Regions from separate parts of the Mesorhizobium sp. M1322 genome, predicted to be linked through region 2. Evidence: predicted binding sites of a transcription regulator. Region 2 holds the regulator's gene; each other region holds the start of a gene.
What was found. The regulator LexA, encoded in region 2, represses DNA repair genes until DNA is damaged. The targets are predictions, from matches to a motif close to TGTTCNNNNTGTGTTCNG.
Positions count from the first base shown of each region.

Region 1 (4,998 bases), on a different contig from region 2:
CGCAGGTTCCTTCCGAAGCGATCCTTGAGCCGGCTAATCAAAGTGAGATCATCATTGGCGCCCGCCGAGAGATCCGGCAGGACTGCCAGAGACATAAGATCGCCCCATTCGAAAAGGTCGTCGCGGTAGAGAAGCGGTGCGCCCTTCTCGCTTTCGTCGCGCATATTGGCTTGCGTCAGCATGCGGCACAGATGGCCCCAGCCCTTGCGGTGCTGCGGATAGGCGAGAACATCAGGCGTGCCATCGCAAAAAATCAGGCGGCAGCCGGGATGATAGGAAAGACCTTCCACCTTGGCCTGCTGCCAAGCGCGCACGACGCCGGCCACCGTGTTGCGGTCGGCAAGCCCGATCGACGAAAATCCGAGGAACTTTGCCGCGACCACCAGCTCCTCCGGCTTCGAGGCGCCGCGCAGGAACGAGAAATTCGACTGGATGCCGAATTCGGCATAGGGAACGGCCGCCAGCGCGTTCATGCGAAGACCCCATGCATGAACCAGCGCGGCGCGGCCTGAGAGGCGCCGTAGAGACCCTGGCGGTAGAGCCAGTAACGGCGGCCGTCGCTATCCTCGATGCGGAAATAATCCCGGGTCGGCGCGTCCTCCTGCCCCGCCGCCTCCCGCCACCATTCCGGGGCGATGCGTTCCGGCCCTTCGGCGCGCGCCACCCGGTAGAGCGCGCGCCGCCAGCGGAAGTTCAGCGGCGGTCCTTCAGGCATTTCGGTGGCCGGCACCTCGATCGGCTCGGGCGAGCGGAACAGCCGGATCGGCCGTTCCGGCCGCACGACAGGCCTAGTGTCCTGTATCTTGTCCGGCTGCTTCGGCGCAGAGACCCTTTGCGGCGCTTCCGCATAGGGAAGCATGGCGACGGCGCGCTCGGGCAGATGACTCTCGACGGCGACCGGTTTCAAAACCGCGCTGTCGCCGAGTCGGGCGCGGATGCGGTCGGCAAAAAGGGCGATGTCGGCGCCGTCATCGCGCGTCTCGCCGGCGAGATCCGCCTGCTGCATGTCGAAGGCCGCGGCCGACAGGACCGAGAGGCGCACGAGATCGAAGCCATAGCCGGCATCGATGTCCTGTTCGAGCGCGGCAAGCCTTTCGTGAAACAATTTCTGGATCAGCAACGGCTCGCGCAAGGGCCGCGACGTGCCGACGGCGATGCGGCTGACGGCGCCGTCGACGCGGAAAAGCAGTAGCGCCAGCCTTCTTGCGCCCTCGCCGCGGCGCTCGAGGTCCGCCTTCAACGTCGTTGCCAGCATTTTCACCAGCCGCTCTATTTCGTCGGTCAGCATGATCGGTTCTGCGAGATGGCGTTCGACCGAAAGCGGCGCCACCGGCAGGCGCGGCGACACCGCCTCGTCGAGGCGGCCGAGCGCCTGGTCGAGACGCAAAAGCAGCGAGACACCGAAGCGGCGGGCGAGCGGCGCGCGCGGTGCTGCCATGACGGCGCCCGCCGTGCGCAGGCCGACGCTTTCCAGGCTGGCGCGGATATCAGGCTCGATGCGCAGCGCCGCCAGCGGCAAAGGTGCGAGAAGCGCTTCCTCCTCGCCACCGGGGACGATGCGGTCACTGGCAAACCGCGCCGCCGCCCAGGCTGCACCAGGTGTGGCGGCAAGGCCGGCGCGGACATCGAAACCCTGATGGAAAAAGCGCGACAGGATGTCGTCCAGCATCGACCGTTCGCCGCCGAAAAGATGGGTGCAGCCGGTGACGTCGAGAAACAGGCCATCGGCTGCGTCGAGCGCCACCAGCGGGGTATAGCGGTCGCACCAGTCGGCGAGGCTCTCGAGCAGGCGGCGGTCGGCCTCGGGATCGGCTTCCACGACGTCGATCGACGAATGCATGGCGCGCGCGTCGGCTATGCCCATGCCGCGCTTCAGATGAAGCGCCTCAGCCCGCTCGTCGAGGGCGGCGATGCGCTGCGCGTTCCCCTGGCGATGGCTGATCACCAGGGGCAGGTGATCCGACGGCCGGGAACGCCAGGACCGCCCCAGACGCTGCCGCAGGATCCTTTCCGCGGCGAGATGCGGAAACCACAGGGACAGGATTCTTTGCCCGTTCTTGCCCGGCCCTTCTTTCCTCGAAACTGCGTTCATTGGGGTTCCACTCCAGTGTGAATTGTCCCGGCAAGGCCGTGCGGCTCTTGCCGATGCTGACGGTGAAGGCGGGACGGCCGATCGAGCCGGCGAGCGGCCCGGCGATCGTCTGGCGTGGTGCCGACGGCGCTGCCGACAGGACGAGGCGGACGGGTGCCGCCGTCGGTTCGGCCTCGCCGGCCTGGCGCAGCAGGAACACCGGCCGGCCGGCATTCTGCGCCCGGGCGTGCAGCCGTCGTGTCGCGGTGAGATCCAGCCGCTGCGGGCTGCCGCGGATTTCGAGGATGACGGCGGCGAGCGCCGTCATCCGGGCGGCTTCCTCGGCGATCCACAGCGCGTCGATGAGCCTTGGCGCCTCGGAAAACAGCAATTGCTCCGGCTCGATGCCGAAAACGGCATGAAGCCCTCTGGCATAGGGGAAGCCCGCCTCGCGGAAGACCTCCGCGGTGCCGATCCACAGGACCGGCAGTCGCGGGCCCTGTTTGAGGATCAGGCTGACGAGCGACAGGGCGAAGCCGGCGACGGCCCCGGCATCGCGGGTCGCGGCGCCATGGATCTCGCTCAGCGCCGTCTTCGGCAGGCCGCCGCTGAGCGCAGTATCGAGACCTTCGGCGCCGGTGCGCAGAAACGCATCGGGCGGCGCCACGGCGAGGCCGCGGCGTACGATTGTTAGATTCGCTGTTGGATTCTGGGGCGTGACATCCGCATCAACGGGGGCTGCGCCGACCGGCACCTCCAGGCGCTCGGGCAGCGTTCCCTCGATCTTCGCGATCTGGCGGCGCAGGGCAAAAACAGTCTCCCGCGCCACGGCGCTTGTCGCCATGACGGTCAGCTTCCACTCACAATTGTTCCTGTTATGTTCTCTAGGATTCCAGAGGGCGATCGAAGAGTCAAGCGGAGTCATGAGGAATTCATTCCTGTCCTCGCGCAGGCGGCAACCCGGCTATTTGCCGAGCCCGGCTCGAAAGCCTATATGCCGGGATTAGAAGGACAAAGCATGGCCCGCATCTACAAGACCCGCACCTGGCACGACCAGCTTTCGCCGTCGATGGAGGAAATGGAGTTCCTGGCGCTGGAGGCTTACGCCCATCTGCCGGAGGAATTTCGCAAGCTGACCGGCGAGATCGTCATCCAGATCGCCGAATTCCCGACCGACGAGATCATGGACGATCTGTCGCTGGAAACGCCTTTCGACCTGCTCGGCCTGTTCGAAGGGCGCGGCATCGCCGAGCGCTGGAATCCGCAGACCGGCGAGGGGCCGAACCGCGTCACGCTCTACCGCCGCGCCATCCTCGACTACTGGGCCGAGAACGAAGAGACGCTGGGCGACATCGTCACCCATGTGCTGATCCACGAGATCGGCCATCATTTCGGCCTGTCGGACGATGATATGGAGCGGATCGAAGAGGCGGCCGAGTAGGCTGTGCTGATATTCAGGTGATGCCGGCCTGCGAACGGTAGTTTCCTGCGCTTCCGGTGCTCACGTACCCAAAAGTACGCTCCGCTCCGGTTCTCGGAAACCACCATTCTCGGCGCGGCCTGACCTGAATCTCAACACACCCTGCGTCGGAGCTTTGCAAAATCTACCAATCGCTGAGCTTGGTGCTGGGCCCGTATTCCTGGCCCTCGATATCCTTCACCACGGCCTGGCCGCAGCGCATGCTCTTGGTCTGCTTGTCGTAGGCGTAGGTCGGCGAGCCGAACAGGTGCCAGCCCTTGTTCAGCGCCGCCGTCACCTTGTGGCAGAAGCTGGAATCGTCCGGACCGGACAGAAAACGGTAGAGTTTCATTTTTCATTCCTGTGGTGAGTTGCCAATCATGCCTCGATGGCGGCCGCCTTCGCCAGCAGTTTTTCGGCCTGCGCCAGATGCAGCCGTTCGACCATTTTTCCATTCAGCGCAATGACTTGCCTGCCAGCATTTCCGGCAAGCGCAAAGGCATCCTTCACCGAGCGCGCCTCGGCCATGGCTTCGGCAGAAGGTGCAAAGGCCCGGTTCGCGGCATCGATCTGGGCCGGGTGGATCAGCGACTTGCCGTCGAACCCCATGGCGGCTGCCTCCCCGCATTCGCGCGCAAAAGCGTCCAGATCGCGAAAATCGTTAAAGACACCATCGAGCAGGTCGAGACCGCCGGCCCGCGCGGCGAGCACCATCTGCATCAGCCACGGTGTGAGATAGCGCCGGTCGGGCGTGGCGAGAGTGCCGGTCTCCTTGACCAGATCATTCGTTCCGGCAACGAAACAAACCAGCCGCGAGGCCGGATCGCGGCCAAGCTCGGCAATCGGTCCGATGTTGAGCAGAGCCTTGGGCGTTTCGATCATCGCCCATAGTTTCACCTCGTCGGGTGAAAAATTGTCGTCGAGGACATCGCCGGCTTCCAGAACATCGCGCGGCGTGTCGACCTTGGGCAGCAGGATGGCGTCGGGCTCGCAGCGTGCCGTAGCCAGCAAATCGTCGGCGCCCCATTCGCTGGAGAGCGGGTTGATGCGCACGACCATCTCGCAGCGCCGGCCGGGGCGATTGGCGAAGATGTCGGCCAGTTTTTCCCGCGCAGAAACCTTGTCGGCCGGGGCGACGGCATCTTCGAGATCGATGATGACGGCATCGCAGGCCAGCGACGAGATCTTGGTCAGCGCCTTGTCGTTCGAGGCCGGGACGTAAAGGACCGAGCGGCGGGGGCGATAGGTTTCAGTCATCTCAGATCTATGCCGTCTGCGGCCGGTCGAGGCAAGCCGTCTTCGCCTGCATAAAAACTGCAAAAAACTCCCGAAAATCTCCTCGGATCCGCCCCGCCGCCTGCATGCCGATCGACGATATAGTCGGTATGCAAGAGCGAGAAAAACCCCGCTGGTCCCTGCCTTATCGGCTCCGCAATGACGGTTGCTGGCTCGTCGATCCACCCCGGCC
Region 1 is NZ_JAMYLP010000005.1:117,027-122,024, reverse strand. It holds gene NKH12_RS03645 (error-prone DNA polymerase) at 1-473, opposite strand, end outside; gene NKH12_RS03640 (DUF6504 family protein) at 470-1,945, opposite strand; gene NKH12_RS03635 (ImuA family protein) at 1,887-2,915, opposite strand; gene NKH12_RS03630 (metallopeptidase family protein) at 3,090-3,512, shown strand; gene NKH12_RS03625 (DUF1737 domain-containing protein) at 3,676-3,882, opposite strand; gene NKH12_RS03620 (HpcH/HpaI aldolase/citrate lyase family protein) at 3,909-4,787, opposite strand.
Region 1: NKH12_RS03635 (ImuA family protein) is a predicted target of LexA. The motif match lies at 2,939-2,956, and genes of this name have one in related genera.

Region 2 (4,998 bases):
AACCATCCGCAGGTCAGCGTGGTGAAACGGCCGCTGGTCGCTATCATCGCCACCGGCGACGAATTGCTGCCGCCAGGCAGCGACCTTGGCCCCGACCAGATCATCTCGTCCAATGCTTATGGCGTCGCCGCCGCTGCCCGCTCAGTCGGCGCCAGCGCGCTCGATCTCGGCATCGCCCCCGACCGCAAGGAGGCGATCGCCACGCTGGTGAAACAAGCGGTCGATGCAGGCGCCGACGTCATCGTCACGCTGGGCGGCGCCTCGGTCGGCGACCATGACCTAGTCCATGACGTGCTGACCGGCGAAGGCATGACGCTCGATTTCTGGAAAATCGCCATGCGGCCCGGCAAGCCGCTGATGTTCGGGCGGCTGGGTGACATCCGCTGCATCGGCCTGCCTGGCAATCCGGTGGCGAGCCTGGTCTGCACGCAGCTCTTTCTGAAGCCGCTGCTTGCGCGCCTCGGCGGCCGCGCCTTCCGGCAGGACATGCGTCAGGCGCGGCTCGGCGCTGCCATGCCGGCCAACGATCTCAGGCAGGACTATGTACGCGCCGTGGTGAGTGAAGAAGCCGGCACGCTGCTGGCGACCCCGTTCGGCATCCAGGATTCCTCGATGCTCAAAATGCTGGCCGACGCCAACGGGCTGATCGTGCGCGAGCCATTCGCTCCCCCAGCCGCGACGGGCGCCGCCTGCAGCGTGCTGATGCTACGCTGAACAAAACGTCAACACATTCATTAAACTTTAAACGGTTGCGGAACACAACTGGAACAGATAGTGTTTGTTCTGGGTTTGTTTTTCTGATTCTGTTGGGGGTCGCGATGCTGACACGCAAACAACACGAACTGCTGATGTTCATCCACGAGCGGCTGAAGGAAAGCGGCATTCCGCCCTCGTTCGACGAGATGAAGGAAGCGCTCGACCTCGCCTCCAAGTCGGGAATCCATCGGCTGATCACGGCGCTGGAGGAGCGCGGCTTCATTCGCCGCCTGCCCAACCGCGCCCGCGCGCTGGAGGTGCTGCGCCTGCCCGATTCGATCGCGCCCGGCCTCAATGCGGCGCGCAAATTCTCGCCGAGCGTCATTCAGGGCAGCCTTGGGCAGGGCAGCCTCGGGCGACAGATCAAGCCGGCGCCTTCACGCATGCCTGCGGCCGGCAATGATGACGACGTCGTTGCCACCGTCTCCATCCCGGTGATGGGCCGCATCGCTGCCGGTGTACCGATCGATGCGATCCAGCACCAGACGCATTCGATCTCGGTGCCGCCGGACATGATCACCGGCGGCACGCACTACGCGCTGGAGGTCAAGGGTGATTCGATGATCGAGGCCGGCATTTTCGACGGCGACACGGTCATCATCCGCAACGCCGACACCGCCCAGCCTGGCGAGATCATCGTCGCCTTGGTCGACGAGGAGGAAGCGACGCTGAAGCGGTTCCGCCGTAAGGGCGCCTCGATCGCACTTGAAGCCGCCAATCCGGCCTATGAAACGCGTATCTTCGGGCCGGACCGGGTCAAGGTGCAAGGCAAGCTCGTCGGACTAATCCGGCGTTACTGAGCGGCAGGCTTTTTGGGTTTCTCGGCCCTGCGGTATGGCGGCAGGCCCTTCGCCTCGCGCGAAAATCTCCGCTGCTCATGCCAGGGTCTATAGGGCTGTCTGACGGCAAAACGGATTTCTGCGCGCGTCGTCGCCGATAGCGGATCGAAGAAGACGGCGGCACTGCCCATGCGAGCGAGCTGCCGTTTGGTGACGACGAGGACCAGCGGATTGCGGCAGGGATTGTAATAGGCTGTGGCGTCGTCGATGACGATCAGATCCGCAAAGGCACAGGCTGACCGCGCGGTTTTGCGGTTGTCGGCGAGCGCGATGATCGCGCCGGACGGATGCCGGGCGAGGCACAGGCCGGCAGTGCAGTAGAAGGGCGCTCCCGGCGGCAGGTCGGCCGGGTCGGCGATGTCGAACCGCACGTCTCCTTTTTCGAATGTCTCGGGCTCGACAATGGTCGCTGAAACCAGCGCATGTTTCCAGTTGTCGGTGGTGAATTCGTTCGAGCGCACCCGGTTGACGGCCAATTCGCCGCCGCCGATCGGCAACGCCACCAGATGCGCATCCTCCGAGATCAGCACGTCGGGCGTGCGCGTCTCGGAAATCGTCAGCAGGCCGGCAAGCGCAAAGGGAAGTGCCGCAAGCCGCAACCATGTCGTCGCCATCGTGGCGATGACCAGGGCGACCGTCACCAGCAGCACCGATTGCAACGAAATAAGTCCGACTGCATCGACCGGCGAACGCTCGGAAATCCATCCCGATATTGCGATCATGGCCGTCAGCCCCTTGCCCATCATGTAGAGGAAAGGTCCGTCGAAGCCGAAAGGCATTGCCAAGGCGCTGAGGACGGCCAGGAACATGACGACCGTTACGATCGGCATGACCGCCAGATTGGCGAACAGGCTAAGCGGCGAGACGCGCTGGAAGTGCCAAATGGCGAAGAGCGCGGTGGCGGTGCCGGCAATGATGGAGGTCATTGCGATGGTGCCTGTCCCAGCGGCGAGTTTCCGCGTGACGAAAACGACCGGTGACCGTCGCTGTGGCGGCGCCGTGGCCTTGTCGGCACGATAGTCGGACCAGCCGGCATAGGCACCCACGAGAGCAGCAGTCGCGGCGAAGGACATCTGGAAGCTTGGGCCGACCACCTCGTGCGGCGACACGACGATGACGGCGATGGCAGAAATCGCCAGATTGCGCATGGTGAGTGCCGCCCGGTCGAACAGCACGGCAACAAGCATTACCGCCAGCATGATGAAGCTGCGCTCAGCCGCGACCACGATACCGGAAAAAATGAGATAGGCCGCGATGGAAAGGAGTGCGGCAGCAGCCGCATATTTTTTGACCGGCCGGCGTGACGAAAAATCGGGAAACAGCGCAAAGGCGCCGCGCAGCAATCCCATGATGGTGCCGGCGACAAGCGCCATGTGCAAGCCGGAAATCGAGATGATGTGGTAGATGCCGGTGCGCCGCATCGATTCGTTTATCTCTTCGGGAATGCCGGCACGCACGCCGACGATCAGCGCGGCGGCAATCTCCCCCTCGGCGCCACCAATGCTGTCCCTGATATGGTCGGCAATGGTTTCGCGCGCCTTTTCGATCGAGGAAGAAAGGCGCGCGGCGAACGGCGCATCCTCGGAAACGACGATCTTCGGATTGCCGAGGAAAAAGCCACTGGCACCGATACCGGCGAAATAGCTGTCGAAGGAGAAGTCATAACTGTCCGGCCTAACCGGGCCAGTCGGAGGCAGAAGCCTCACATAGCCGGTTGCCACCGAGCCTGCGGTCATCTCAGCGGGAATTTTGCGTGCCGAAACCCTGACACGTTCCGGCGCATAACGCAGTGTCGGCCGGGCCGTCGACATCACGTCGATGGTCAGCCTGATCCGGCCGTTCGCCATCTGGTCGAGCCTGACGACACGGCCGGTGAGCTGGGTCTGGATTTCCGAACCGAGCATCTGCGTTCCCGCGCGCCAGGTTTCAACCTTGGCGGCGAGCACACCAAGCGCGCACAGCAACGCTGCCATGAAGCACAAATGCGTCTTGCGCCATGAGCGCGTCACCGCTGCACACAATGCCGTGAGAACCACGACGGCAATGGGCTGCGGAAAGTCCGGTTCGACGGCAAGCGAAAAATAAACGATCACCCCGCATGCCAGAAAAACCGGCACCAGCAGGAAGGCGACGCCGCGGTCTAGTTCCAAGCCGGCTGCCGAGGCCACGCTGTTGCGGATACCGGATGGTGAAAGACGGCTGAGCTGCCGGCGGAAACGAATGACAGGCCCGGGTGTTGGAGCCGGTGTTGGCGCGGCGCGGTCCGGCGAAGGAGGCTGAATGCCCGGCTGCGACGCAGGCAGCGGAGCGGGTAGCGGCTCGGCGTGGGGAACGTCGGCAAACAGCGATCGTTCGCTGACGCTTGTGATCGCGCCCTCGCTCTCGTCCACGCCGCGGCCTGGTCCAGCCATCGGGTCTGCCCCTTGCGCCCTTGACCTCCTATGCTACATGAACGCGCGACGCGCGAAAGTCCGCGCAATCACATCCGTTTCCTGCGCTTGCCTGAGAGTTCCATGTCCGACAAGGTCGTCACCCGTTTTGCCCCCTCGCCCACCGGCTTCCTGCATATTGGCGGAGCGCGCACGGCGCTGTTCAACTGGCTGTATGCGAAACACACTGGCGGCACGATGCTGCTGCGCATCGAGGACACCGATCGTGAGCGTTCGACCGATGCGGCAACCGCCGCCATCCGCGACGGGCTCTCCTGGCTCGGCCTCACCTGGGACGGCGACCCGGTATCGCAGTTCGAGCGCGCACCGCGCCACCGCGCCGTCGCCGAGGAGTTGGTGCGGCTCGGCAAGGCGTATCACTGCTATGCGACGCGGGCCGAGCTGGAGGCGATGCGCGAAAGCGCGCGTGCCAAGGGGCTGCCTCCCCGCTATGACGGCCGCTGGCGCGACCGCGACCCGTCGGAGGCGCCGGCCGGCGCCAAGGGCGCGATCCGCATCAAGGCTCCGGCCGACGGCGAGACGGTGGTGCATGACCTCGTGCAGGGCGAAGTCCGCTTCCCCAACAAGGATCTTGACGATTTCATCATCCTGCGCTCGGACGGCAATCCGACCTATATGCATGCGGTCGTCGTCGACGATCATGACATGGGCATCACCCACATCATCCGCGGAGACGATCATCTGACCAATGCCGCCCGCCAGATGGTGATCTATCGAGCCATGGGCTGGGACGTGCCGTCGATGTCGCATATCCCGCTGATCCATGGCGCCGACGGCGCCAAGCTGTCGAAGCGGCACGGCGCGCTCGGCGTCGAAGCCTATCGTGCCATGGGCTACCTGCCCGAGGCACTGCTCAACTACCTGGCGCGGCTCGGCTGGAGCCACGGCGACGACGAGGTCATGTCGATCGCCGACCTGATTGCGTGGTTCGACATCGGCGATGTCAACAAGGG
Region 2 is NZ_JAMYLP010000027.1:16,037-21,034, forward strand. It holds gene NKH12_RS12860 (molybdopterin molybdotransferase MoeA) at 1-714, shown strand, start outside; gene lexA (transcriptional repressor LexA) at 819-1,556, shown strand; gene NKH12_RS12870 (ComEC/Rec2 family competence protein) at 1,550-4,006, opposite strand; gene gltX (glutamate--tRNA ligase) at 4,109-4,998, shown strand, end outside.

Region 3 (4,998 bases), on a different contig from region 2:
TTCGCGGCTGCTGCGCGAGCGCATCGTCTTCATCAACGGCCCGATCGACGATGGCGTGTCGGCGCTGGTCTGTGCCCAGCTTCTGTCGCTGGAATCCGACAATCCCGATAAGGAGATTTCGCTCTACATCAACTCGCCGGGCGGCGTGGTGACCAGCGGTTTCGCCATCTACGACACGATGCAGTATATAAGCAGTCCGGTATCGACCGTCTGCATGGGCTTTGCCGCCTCGATGGCCTCGTTTCTGCTGATGGCGGGCACGCCGGGCCGGCGCATCGCGCTGCCCAACACCAGCATCCTGCTGCACCAGCCGTCAGGCGGTTTCCAGGGCCAGGCCTCCGACATCCAGCGCCATGCCGAAGGCATTCTCAGGACCAAGCGGCGGATGACCGAGCTTTACGCGCACCATTGCGGTCGCACGTTCGAAGAGGTCGAACGCACGCTCGACCGCGACCATTTCATGACTGCCAAGGAGGCAAAGACTTGGGGGCTTGTCGATCATGTTTTTGACACCCGTAAAAGGGCGGCGTGAAAGATAGCCGGCTCATGAGCGACGACGGCCAAGTCATTCGGCGAGTTTGATCGCCACCGGTCTGGCCTCGACCATGGCGCGGCGATATAGTCCGCCGATGCTCGACAAGATTTCACGCAGCCGTTTGAACCGCCTAGTCTAGTCATCGGTGTTGCAGTCGCGGCCATGACCTCCGGCACGGCGTTCGCCCAAGACAATTCAACGTCTTCGCAGAACGGCACGCTGCCCGGCGTGGCCGATGACTATCGCATCGCCAAGCCGGCTCCCGAACCCGACGATGCCGTGCCCAGCGACGGCCAGTTCAAGATCGGCGATATGGACGTCAGGATTTCCGGCAGCATAACCGTCGATGTCGGCGCCGGCGAGATCAACGTCCCCCGGCGATAGGAAACGTCCACCGGCCTTCATCGCTGCCATAATCGCAAGGCACTCGTGCGCTTGCGGGTCATCTGAAATGAACAGCCCCGCCGCTGCTTCCGCAAACGGTCGGGGCTTTTTTTGGATCTAAAATCCAAACTTGCCGGGAGTACACTGCCGGCTTTTGATTTCGGATGCTTCGCGGCGTTCAGCCGACGATCCGACTAGTAGTCTCTGATTTTTATGGGAATCGGCAGGTCACGGTTTGTCGGGCGGCGCAGACGCCTAGCCCTGGCACTTATGCCTGCCGCGGCTCCAGCGACACGTGGAGCCTCAAGGGACTGTCCGGTGGAGTCATTCCTCTGCTCTCCTTTTCTGTCATTGCGACTGGCGTCGTCCGAAGCACATATCGCAAAAGCCCGCGGCGTCTCGCAGGCCACCTTGGGTGGCGAGGCCATCGAAAGACGGCCGGCTTCGGTGACGTTTGGAGTCTGCCCCCCTGAGGCTGAGACGTCAACCGTTGGATAGCCGATTACAAAAAATGTGATCGCTTGTGGGGCGAATCCGAAATTTGCATCCGTTTTGAGCAGCGCGGCGTCGGCTGTGCATTACATGGACGCATTTGTCAGGAGCTTGTTCGGTCTTTGTTCTTTGCGCTTGCTCGTCCGCGCGAAAGGCGGTTAAAGGCTTTGGTCGAGAGTTGTGGCATCTCTCGAAAAGGTGGCGAAGCTACCTACATAGGGGATGGTCGGGACAACCCGCCATCCCATGAGATTCCAGATCTGAGGCGGCGACCGGCGATGGCCGACCATAAATATCTTTCCATTCGCGGGGCGCGCGAACACAATCTGAAGAATGTCGATCTCGACCTGCCGCGTGACAGCCTGATCGTCATGACCGGCCTGTCGGGGTCAGGCAAGTCGTCGCTCGCCTTCGATACCATCTATGCCGAGGGCCAGCGCCGCTACGTCGAAAGCCTGTCGGCCTATGCGCGGCAATTCCTCGAAATGATGCAGAAGCCTGACGTCGATCAGATCGACGGCCTGTCGCCGGCCATCTCCATCGAGCAGAAGACCACCTCGAAGAACCCACGTTCGACAGTCGGCACCGTTACCGAGATCTACGATTACATGCGGCTGCTGTTCGCGCGCGTCGGCATCCCCTATTCGCCGGCAACCGGCCTGCCGATCGAGAGCCAGACCGTGTCGCAGATGGTCGACCGCGTGCTGGCTGTCGAGGAAGGCACACGGCTGTTCATCCTGGCGCCGATGGTGCGCGGACGCAAAGGCGAATACCGCAAGGAACTGCTGGAGCTGCAGAAAAAGGGATTCCAGCGCGTTAAGGTCGACGGTGTCTTTTACGAAATCGCCGACGTGCCGGCGCTGGACAAGAAATACAAGCATGATCTCGACGTCGTCGTCGACCGCATCGTCGTGCGCGGCGATCTGGCGACGCGGCTTGCCGATTCCATCGAAACCGCGCTGAAGCTGGCCGACGGGCTGGCGGTGGCCGAATTCGCCGACCGGCCACTCGACCCCAGCCAGACCGGCGAGGATTCGGTCAACAAGTCGAAGAACGAGACGCATGAGCGCATCCTGTTCTCGGAAAAGTTCGCCTGCCCGGTGTCCGGCTTCACCATTCCCGAGATCGAGCCGCGGCTGTTCTCCTTCAACAACCCGTTCGGCGCCTGCCCGACCTGCGACGGCCTCGGCAGCCAGCGCGCCATCGACGCCAGCCTGATCGTGCCCGACGACAATTTGTCCCTGCGTGCCGGCGCCGTCAGCCCATGGGCGAAATCGACTTCCCCTTATTACGTGCAGACGCTCGAGGCGCTGGGCAAGGCCTATGGCTTCAAGCTCGGCGACAAGTTCCGGGATTTGACCGAGGAGGCAAAGCAAGCCATCCTGCATGGCACCGGCGAGCGCGAGGTCACCTTCCAGTATGATGACGGCCTGCGCTCATACAAGACGACCAAGACCTTCGAAGGTGTCATTCCCAATCTCGAGCGGCGCTGGAAGGAAACCGAATCGGCCTGGATGCGCGAAGAGATCGAGCGCTTCATGTCGGCCACGCCTTGCCCGGCCTGTCGCGGCTACCGGCTGAAGCCGGAATCGCTTGCGGTAAAGATCGCCGGCAAACATATCGGCGAGATTACCGAACTGTCGATCCGCAAGGCCGACCAATGGTTTACCGAGCTGCCCGCCTCGCTCAGCGACAAGCAGAACGAGATCGCCGTGCGCGTGCTCAAGGAGATCCGCGAGCGGCTGCGCTTCCTCAACGATGTCGGGCTCGACTATTTGACGCTGTCGCGCAATTCCGGCACGCTGTCGGGCGGCGAGAGCCAGCGCATTCGCCTGGCCTCGCAGATCGGCTCCGGCCTCACCGGCGTGCTCTATGTGCTGGACGAACCGTCGATCGGCCTGCACCAGCGCGACAATGCGCGCCTGCTCGACACGCTGAAGCACCTGCGCGACATCGGCAACACGGTGATCGTCGTCGAGCACGACGAGGACGCCATCCTGCACGCCGACTATGTCGTCGATATCGGCCCGGCCGCCGGCATTCACGGCGGCCACATCATCGCGCAGGGAACGCCGCAGCAGATCATGGCGAGCCCCGCCTCGATCACCGGCAAATATTTGTCCGGCGAGCTCGAAGTGGCGACGCCGGCCGTGCGGCGCGAGGCCAAGAAGAACCGGCGCCTGAAGATCGTCGGCGCGCGCGGCAACAATCTGAAGAACGTTACCGCCGAAATCCCGCTCGGCACCTTCACCGCCGTCACCGGCGTCTCCGGCGGCGGCAAGTCGACCTTCCTGATCGAAACCTTGTTCAAAGCAGCGTCGCGCCGGATCATGGGTTCGCGCGAGCATCCGGCTGATCATGACCGCATCGAGGGCCTTGAGTTCCTCGACAAGGTCATCGATATCGACCAGTCGCCGATCGGAAGGACGCCGCGCTCCAATCCCGCCACCTACACCGGCGCCTTTACGCCGATCCGCGACTGGTTCGCCGGCCTGCCGGAGTCGAAGGCGCGTGGCTATCAGCCCGGCCGCTTCTCGTTCAACGTCAAGGGCGGCCGCTGCGAAGCCTGCCAGGGCGACGGCGTCATCAAGATCGAGATGCACTTCCTGCCCGACGTCTACGTCACCTGCGACGTCTGCCATGGCAAGCGCTACAATCGCGAAACGCTCGACGTGTTGTTCAAGGGCAAGTCGATTGCCGACGTGCTCGACATGACGGTCGAGGAAGGCGTCGATTTCTTCGCCGCCGTGCCGGGCGTACGCGACAAGCTGGAAACGCTGAAACAGGTCGGCCTCGGCTACATCCATGTCGGCCAGCAGGCGACGACGTTGTCGGGCGGCGAAGCGCAGCGCATCAAGCTCGCCAAGGAGCTGTCGCGCAAGGCGACCGGCAAGACGCTCTACATCCTCGACGAGCCGACCACCGGCCTGCATTTCCACGACGTCGCCAAGCTGCTCGAAGTGCTGCACGAGCTAGTCGACCAGGGCAACACGGTGGTCGTCATCGAGCACAATCTCGAAGTCATCAAGACCGCCGACTGGGTGCTCGACCTCGGCCCCGAGGGCGGCGACGGCGGCGGCGAGCTGGTGGCATCCGGCACGCCGGAGGATATCGTCCGCGAGAAGCGCAGCTACACCGGCCAGTTCCTGCGGGAACTGCTGGAGCGGCGGCCCGGAGGCAAGCGCGAAGCGGCGGAGTGAATGAGGACTGGCTGGCGTTTGGAAGAACCTTCAAATGAAGATCAGAAGAGCGCTTGCCGGTGATTTTGACGCTGTTGTCCGGCTGACCGACGCTGCCTATGCGCCTTACGCCCAATCCATACCGGCCAGGATGGACGATCGTCGACATGGCGAAGAGTGTCGAGACGATCGCTACGCCTGACCCATTTCAAAACTCGGGAGGACGACAATGACTCAATCAGGAACAATCCGCGCCGGCATGGGCGGCTGGACCTTCGAGCCGTGGGACACGTCCTTCTATCCGGACAAGCTGTCCAAGGCGAAGCAGCTGCACTACGCAACCCGGCAGGTGCCGAGCATCGAGGTCAACGGCACCTACTATTCAAGTTTCAAGGAGCCGACCTTCGT
Region 3 is NZ_JAMYLP010000133.1:1,964-6,961, reverse strand. It holds gene NKH12_RS28450 (ATP-dependent Clp protease proteolytic subunit) at 1-532, shown strand, start outside; gene NKH12_RS28445 (hypothetical protein) at 698-919, shown strand; gene uvrA (excinuclease ABC subunit UvrA) at 1,690-4,611, shown strand; gene NKH12_RS28435 (hypothetical protein) at 4,646-4,792, shown strand; gene NKH12_RS28430 (DUF72 domain-containing protein) at 4,820-4,998, shown strand, end outside.
Region 3: uvrA (excinuclease ABC subunit UvrA) is a predicted target of LexA. The motif match lies at 1,524-1,541, and genes of this name have one in related genera.